One region of the uncultured Faecalibacterium sp. genome, then DNA from elsewhere that is predicted to be linked to it. Evidence: a T-box and tRNA genes for the amino acid it is inferred to sense, from the RefSeq annotation. Region 1 holds a T-box; the other holds one or more tRNA genes.
The links. A T-box is a leader RNA that pairs with one kind of tRNA and senses whether it is charged. The one in region 1 lies ahead of metG (methionine--tRNA ligase), so its partner is inferred to be a tRNA-Met.
Positions count from the first base shown of each region.

Region 2: it has a tRNA-Met gene. The T-box ahead of metG (methionine--tRNA ligase) is inferred to sense a tRNA for this amino acid. The anticodon was not compared.

Region 1 is NZ_FMFG01000004.1:43,020-46,429, reverse strand. Features, by position in the region: gene metG (methionine--tRNA ligase) at 1-1,919, opposite strand, end outside; T-box leader at 1,989-2,230, opposite strand; gene QZL71_RS02695 (Dabb family protein) at 2,276-2,578, opposite strand; gene QZL71_RS02690 (hypothetical protein) at 2,653-2,874, opposite strand; gene QZL71_RS02685 (hypothetical protein) at 2,884-3,195, opposite strand; gene QZL71_RS02680 (hypothetical protein) at 3,215-3,410, opposite strand, start outside.
Region 2 is NZ_FMFG01000016.1:645-4,054, forward strand. Features, by position in the region: partial or broken gene QZL71_RS07205 (ParB/RepB/Spo0J family partition protein) at 1-2, shown strand, start outside; gene serS (serine--tRNA ligase) at 89-1,420, shown strand; tRNA gene QZL71_RS07215 (tRNA-Met) at 1,624-1,700, shown strand; tRNA gene QZL71_RS07220 (tRNA-Glu) at 1,793-1,864, shown strand; gene QZL71_RS07225 (branched-chain amino acid ABC transporter permease) at 3,061-3,410, shown strand, end outside.

The sequences.
Region 1 (3,410 bases):
AAGATCATGCCCTCGCTGACGTACTTGCCCTTCATCATCGGGCGGGGAGCCAGATTGCACACAATGCCGATCTTCTTACCGATCAGGTCTTCCGGCTTGAACCACTTTGCAATGCCGGAAAGGATGCAGCGCTCCCGCTCGCCGTCGAACACGGTCAGGTGCAGCAGCTTCTTGCTCTCCTTCAGGTTCTCGCAGGCGCGCACCTCGGCCACGCGCAGCTCCACCTTGCAGAAGGTGTCAAAGTCGATCTCTTCCTCGTGGGTAAAGTCCACGGTGCTCTCCTCGGCGGGGGCGGCAGCCTTCTTCTCTGCTTCGGCCTTGGCCTTGTTGGCAGCTTCGGCAGCGGCCTTGCGTTTCTCGTCCTCTTCCTTCAGGTGGGCAATTTCCTTTGCCACATCGATGCGGGGGAACAGTGCCTCGCCCTTGTGCACGGTGTAGGTCTCCTGTGCGCCGTAGGTGGTCTTGGTCAGGTCCAGAGCAGATGCGTCCAGACCCAGCTGTTCCATCATCTTGGGCGCGGTGGTGGGCAGGTATGCGTTCAGCAGGATGCCGCACACGCGCAGTGCCTCGCACAGGTGGTACAGCACGCTCTCCAGACGCGGCTTGTTGGCCTCGTCCTTGGCCAGCGCCCAGGGAGCGGTCTCGTCGATGTACTTGTTGGCGCGCTGGATGACCGCAAAGATCTCCATCAGGGCCTGCGGGATGGTCAGGCTGTCCATGTCGGCCGTGACCTTGGCGGTCAGCTCGTTGACCATGGTCTCCAGCTCGGTGTCGATGGCTTCGGTACCGGCCACATTGTGCACGGTGCCGCCGAAGTACTTCTCGCACATGGCGACGGTGCGGCTGAGCAGGTTGCCCAAATCGTTCGCCAGATCGCTGTTGATGCGGGTGATCAGGGCTTCGTTGGTGAACATGCCATCGTTGCCGAAGGGAATCTCACGCAGCAGGAAGTAGCGGATGGCATCCACGCCGTAGCGGTCGCACAGGATCACGGGGTCCACCACATTGCCCACGGACTTGGACATCTTGCCGCCGTTCATCAGCAGCCAGCCGTGGCCGAACACCCGCTTGGGCAGGGGCAGATCCAGTGCCATCAGCATGGCAGGCCACAGAATGGTGTGGAAGCGCAGGATCTCCTTGCCCACCATGTGCAAGTCGGCAGGCCAGAACTTGTCATAGTCGTGATATTTTTCGTTGCCGTAGCCCAGCGCGGAGATATAGTTGCTCAGGGCGTCCACCCACACATACATGGTGTGCTTGGGGTCGAAGGGCACGGGGATGCCCCACTTCACGGAGGTGCGGGACACGCAGGTATCCTGCAGGCCCTGCTTGATGAAGGCGATCATCTCGTTCTTGCGGCTCTCGGGCTGGATGAACTGGGGGTTCTCCTCGTAGAGCTTCAGCAGGCGGTCAGCATACTTGCTGGTCTTGAAGAAGTAGGCTTCCTCGTGTGCGTCGTACACTTCGCGGCCGCAGTCCGGGCACTTTCCGTCCACCAGCTGGCTGTCAGTCCAGAAGCTCTCGCAGGGCTTGCAGTAGTGGCCGATGTACTCGCCCTTGTAGATGTCGCCCTGCTCATACAGCTTGGTGAAAATTTTCTGGCAGGACTCCATGTGGTAGTCGTCGGTGGTGCGGATGAAGCGGTCGTAGCTGACGTCCAGCAGCTTCCACAGATCCTTGACGGTGGCTACGATCTTGTCCACGTATTCCTTGGGGGTCACACCGGCGTCGGCGGCCTTATCCTGAATCTTCTGGCCGTGCTCGTCGGTGCCGGTCAGGAACATGACGTCATAGCCCTGCATCCGCTTGAAGCGTGCCAGTGCGTCGCAGGCGACAGTGGTATAGCTGTGGCCGATGTGCAGTTTGTCGCTGGGGTAGTAGATGGGAGTGGTGATGTAGAATGTCTTGTGCTCACTCATAGGTTGATACTCTTCCTTTCCTGATTTGGCGGGGGACGAAAAAAGCCCTCATCCTGCCGGACTGAGCCGGACAAGGACGAGAGCCTGAAACTTTCGTGGTACCACCTTGCTTCGCCGCACCCTTGCGGGCGCAGCCTTTTGCCGGGCCAAAAAGCACGGCGCAGCGCGGTAACGGGCGCACCCGTCGCAGGCTCAATTTTCACCTGCGCAGCTCCGAGACCATCTTCGGCATCGCGCGGCCTGCCCGGTTCCATCCTTCGGGCTTTCTGTCAGGCGCAGACGGTGCGTACTCTTCTCTTCACAGCCAATTTACATTGTTATGTCTATAATACGCAAAAACGGTGGGTTTGTCAACATTAAATCTCGTAATCCAGACAGAACCGTGCCTTGGTGTAGGGCCGCACCTTGCTGTCGGCCACAGCCACATGGGCGGGATGGACGGAGTAGCCCTTGAGGGCCTCGGCGCTTTCAAAGGTGGTGTCCAGCATCAGGTCGGCAGTGGAAGAGGGGAGACCGTTGATGTTGACATGCACTTCCACAAGGCCCGGGACCTTGCCTGCCAGACCTTCCAGCCCCTCCTTGATGCCTGCCTTGACGGCGGCTTTTTCGGCATCGGACAGCTCGTCCTTCAGCTGCCACAGGATCACATGCTTGACCATAATAAAATACCTCCTGCGTTTTTTCTCATTGTAGCAGGATGAGAAAACGAACGCAAGAGGAAAGCTGCAAAGTATTATTGGGGTGCGAACAGCAACACCACCAGAAGCACGGCACAGAGCACCGAAAGTCCGATGCCCTCCAGCCGGGTCAATTTGATGTACTCTTCCGTGGGCTCAGGTGCCTGCGTATACCGCCCACGGTCATGCAGGGCAATGGCATCCTCCGGCTGCAGCGCCATAAAAATGCCGAACCCGATGCCGAAAAGGGCGGCTAAGATCGATAAGATGACTTCCATAGCAACCCCTCACTTTTTGGTTTTGTCGTCCCTGCTCAGAGTATAGCACAGATACGAGATCAGCAGGGCAGCGCACAACACGAGCGCCGCCACCATCAAAATGGAGTGCAGCGGCTCGACCCTGGGAAGAAAGGTGTTGACCAGATAGAGTGCACCGCAAAGGATCGAAGCAATGCCGTAAAATTTGCGGAAGTGCTTCTTTTCGTCCTCACTGCTCCATCCGGTGCCGGTGCCATTGTACAGATCCCGGATGCCGCGGTACAAAAACAGCACACCCAGCGCGGCGTTCAGCCAATCCCAGTCCGAAAGATTCAAATTCATGGTGGCCCCTTTCCGGCTGTCAATCCGCACTATGGTTCCAGCTTTCGTAAGCGACAAGATAAAGAAGGTCTCCCACGATGGCGATGCCGAAGATGATACGGTAAATCAGCGATGTGACAGGTGTGAAGGCTAAGATCAGAAAGGCGATACTGTTGAGCATGTAAAACACGCCGTTCTTTTTCTGCCAGAAGGCGCGGTACTCCGGGTCACGGTGA
Region 2 (3,410 bases), on a different contig from region 1:
AAAGCGATCCAAGGCGGGCGACCGTCTTTGAACGGCACAGGGGAGGGGATCTTCTGTGCGAACCGAAATAGAGCAAGGAGAGTCAATCATGCTTGATATCAAATTTGTCCGTGAAAACCCGGACGCTGTCAAGGAAAACATCAAGAAGAAGTTTCAGGATGCAAAGCTCCCGCTGGTGGACGAGGTCATCGAGAAGGATGCCAAGTACCGCGCATGCCTGAAGGAAGTGGAAGCCCTCAAGGCTGCCCGCAACAAGCTGAGCAAGGCCAACGGCCCCCTGTTCGGCCAGCTGAAGAAGTGCACCGATGAGGCACAGAAGGCCGAGCTGCAGGCTCAGATCGATGCCAACAATGCCGCCGTCAAGGCCGATGCCGACAAGATGGCTGAGCTGGAAAAGGAAGAAGAGACCCTGTCCGCACGCATTCAGGAGATCATGTACACCATCCCGCAGATGATCGATCCCAGCGTGCCCATCGGCCCGGACGATACCTACAACGTGGAAGCACAGCGCTTTGGTGAGCCTGTGGTGCCCGATTTCCCCATTCCGTACCACACCGAGATCATGGAGAGCTTCGACGGCATCGATATGGACGCTGCAGGCCGCGTGGCCGGCAACGGTTTCTACTATCTGCTGGGCAACATCGCCCGCCTGCACGAGGCTGTGCTGGCCTATGCCCGCGACTTTATGATCAACAAGGGCTTCACCTATGTGATCCCTCCCTTCATGATGCACGGCAACGTGGTGCAGGGTGTCATGTCCTTCCCGGAAATGGATGCCATGATGTATAAGATCGAGGGTGAGGACCTGTACCTGATCGGTACCAGCGAGCACACCATGATCGGCCGCTTCATCGACCAGACTCTGGACGAGGCCACTCTGCCCCTGACCCTGACCTCCTACAGCCCCTGCTTCCGCAAGGAAAAGGGCGCTCACGGCATCGAGGAGCGCGGCATTTACCGCATCCATCAGTTCGAGAAGCAGGAAATGATCGTGGTCTGCCGCCCCGACGAGAGCGCTGACTGGTACGAGAAGCTGTGGAAGAACTCTGTGGAGCTGTTCCGCAGCATGGAGATCCCGGTGCGTCAGCTGAACTGCTGCTCCGGCGACCTGGCCGACCTGAAGGTGAAGAGCTGCGATATCGAAGCATGGAGCCCCCGCCAGCAGAAGTACTTCGAGGTCTGCTCTTGCTCCAATCTGGGCGATGCACAGGCACGCCGCCTGCACATCCGCGTGAAGGGCAAGGACGGCAAGACCTATCTGGCCCACACCCTGAACAACACCTGCGTGGCACCTCCGCGTATGCTGATCGCCTTCCTGGAGAACCATTTGCAGGCCGACGGCACCGTGACCATCCCCGAAGTGCTGCAGCCGTATATGGGCGGCCTGAAGGTCATGGTTCCCACCCATAAGAAGGGCTGAAGAATTGACCGGCTTTTCCACAAGGCTCGGATAAATGGTTGAAAAATCCCGCTTTCTATTCAATGGAAAGCGGGATTTTTGCGTATCTTCGTTTGTATTTTGGACGACACGAAAAAATATGATTTTTTTAAAAATATGTGTTGACAAAAGGGGTATCTGTGGGTATAATAATAGAGCACTGTTCAAGTGCACAAACAATATGTGGCGGTATAGCTCAGTTGGCTAGAGCATTCGGTTCATACCCGAAGTGTCACCGGTTCAAATCCAGTTACCGCTACCACTTTTACAGAGTTTCGCTAAGGTTAGGGGGACGGTCGTCTGCAGTAGTGGACGATGGAAGTCGGAGGTTTTAGCGAAGCTCTGTATTTCTAAGGCCCGTTGGTCAAGCGGTTAAGACACGGCCCTTTCACGGCTGTAACATGGGTTCGATTCCCGTACGGGTCATAAAAACGCCTTTGCGCATTGCGCAAGGGCGTTTTTAATTTGACCCGCACGGGAATCGAACAGCACGGCCCTGCGCAGCAGGGTAAGCAATCAGCCCAGTGGGCTGTTGCTTAGTGCGCGGGTCCCAACGACCAGGAATGTCTAATGTGGTAGCTGTTTCATGCAACCCGTACGAGGAATCGAAGGAACACGGCCGCCCGCAGGCGGCAAAAAAGAGCCCAGTGGGCTCTTTTTTAGTGTTCGGGTCCCATCCTGTAGGAATGTCTAATGTGGTTGCTGCCGCTGCATTCGCTCGGGGGATTTTTAATTTGACCCGTACAGGAATCGAACAGCACGGCCCTGCGCAGCAGGGTAAGCAATCAGCCCAGTGGGCTGTTGCTTAGTGCCTCGGGTTGCGGCTCCCAGCATCCGCGCGTGCCTTGGGCGGCACTTGCGTCTTGCTGGCCGCTGCCCCAACAACTCCTCCCTGCATCGGCCACTGGCCGCGGTCGTCGTTGTTGCAGGTCCCAACGACTAGGAATGTCTAATGTGGTAGCTGCCGCTGCATTCGTTCGGGGGATTTTTAATTTGACCCGTACGGGAATTGCAGCTGAGCTGACCGCCGCCAGCGAGCAAAGACTTCCCCCGGTCGGGGGAAGATGTCGCATAGCGACAAAAAGGGGAGTACAGGGAAGCAAAGCTGGGGCCGTGGTCAGCGGGATGCGAACGCCGCTCCAAGGCGTGAAGCATACGCTGGGAACCACAACCCGAGACAGGGCGGCGGCGCGCCTTCATCTTGAATACCACATGCCATTTTATGGATAAAAAGCCCGGCAGGGGAACACGTTCAGGTGCTCTTCTGCCGGGCTTTTCTGCATTTTTCCGCAGATCTCCGACCTGAAATAGTAACAAAATTATGTCAATTTGACATCAATCCTCCATTTATAACCGCGAAAATTGACTTGCACACCAAAAACTCTGGAATATTCTAGCACTTTCCATATAAATTCATGACAAAGTTTGATAGAAATAATATCTTGTATACAGGCTGCACTTACGTTACAATACAGATGATATTTCAATTGTACGAGCAGAAGGGAGGAAATGGAGTCCACAAGGGCGGTTTTCAATCACGAGTACAGGCCGGTGGCGGATGCAGCGTGCAGTTTTTGCATCATCTGTTCCCATCGCCTGATGCTTAGAACAGGAGGATGTCAATGGAAGTCTTTTTGCAAGCACTGGTAAACGGGATCCTGCTGGGCGGTTTCTACTCCCTGATGGGTATGGGCCAGAACATCATTTTCGGTGTTATGAACATCGTCAACTTCTGCCACGGCGAAATGTTGATGGTGGGCATGTATATCACCTATGTTCTGTATACCTATTTTGGGGTGGATCCCTATGTAGCCCTTCCCATCGTTGCAGTGCTCATGTTCGGTCTGGGTGCGCTGATCCAGTCCACTCTGATCACCCCTTCGCTCAAGACCAAGAGCTTTACGAACCTGCTGTTCCTCACCGTCGGTCTGGGCCTGCTGCTCACCAACGGCGCTCTGGTCATCTTTGGTTC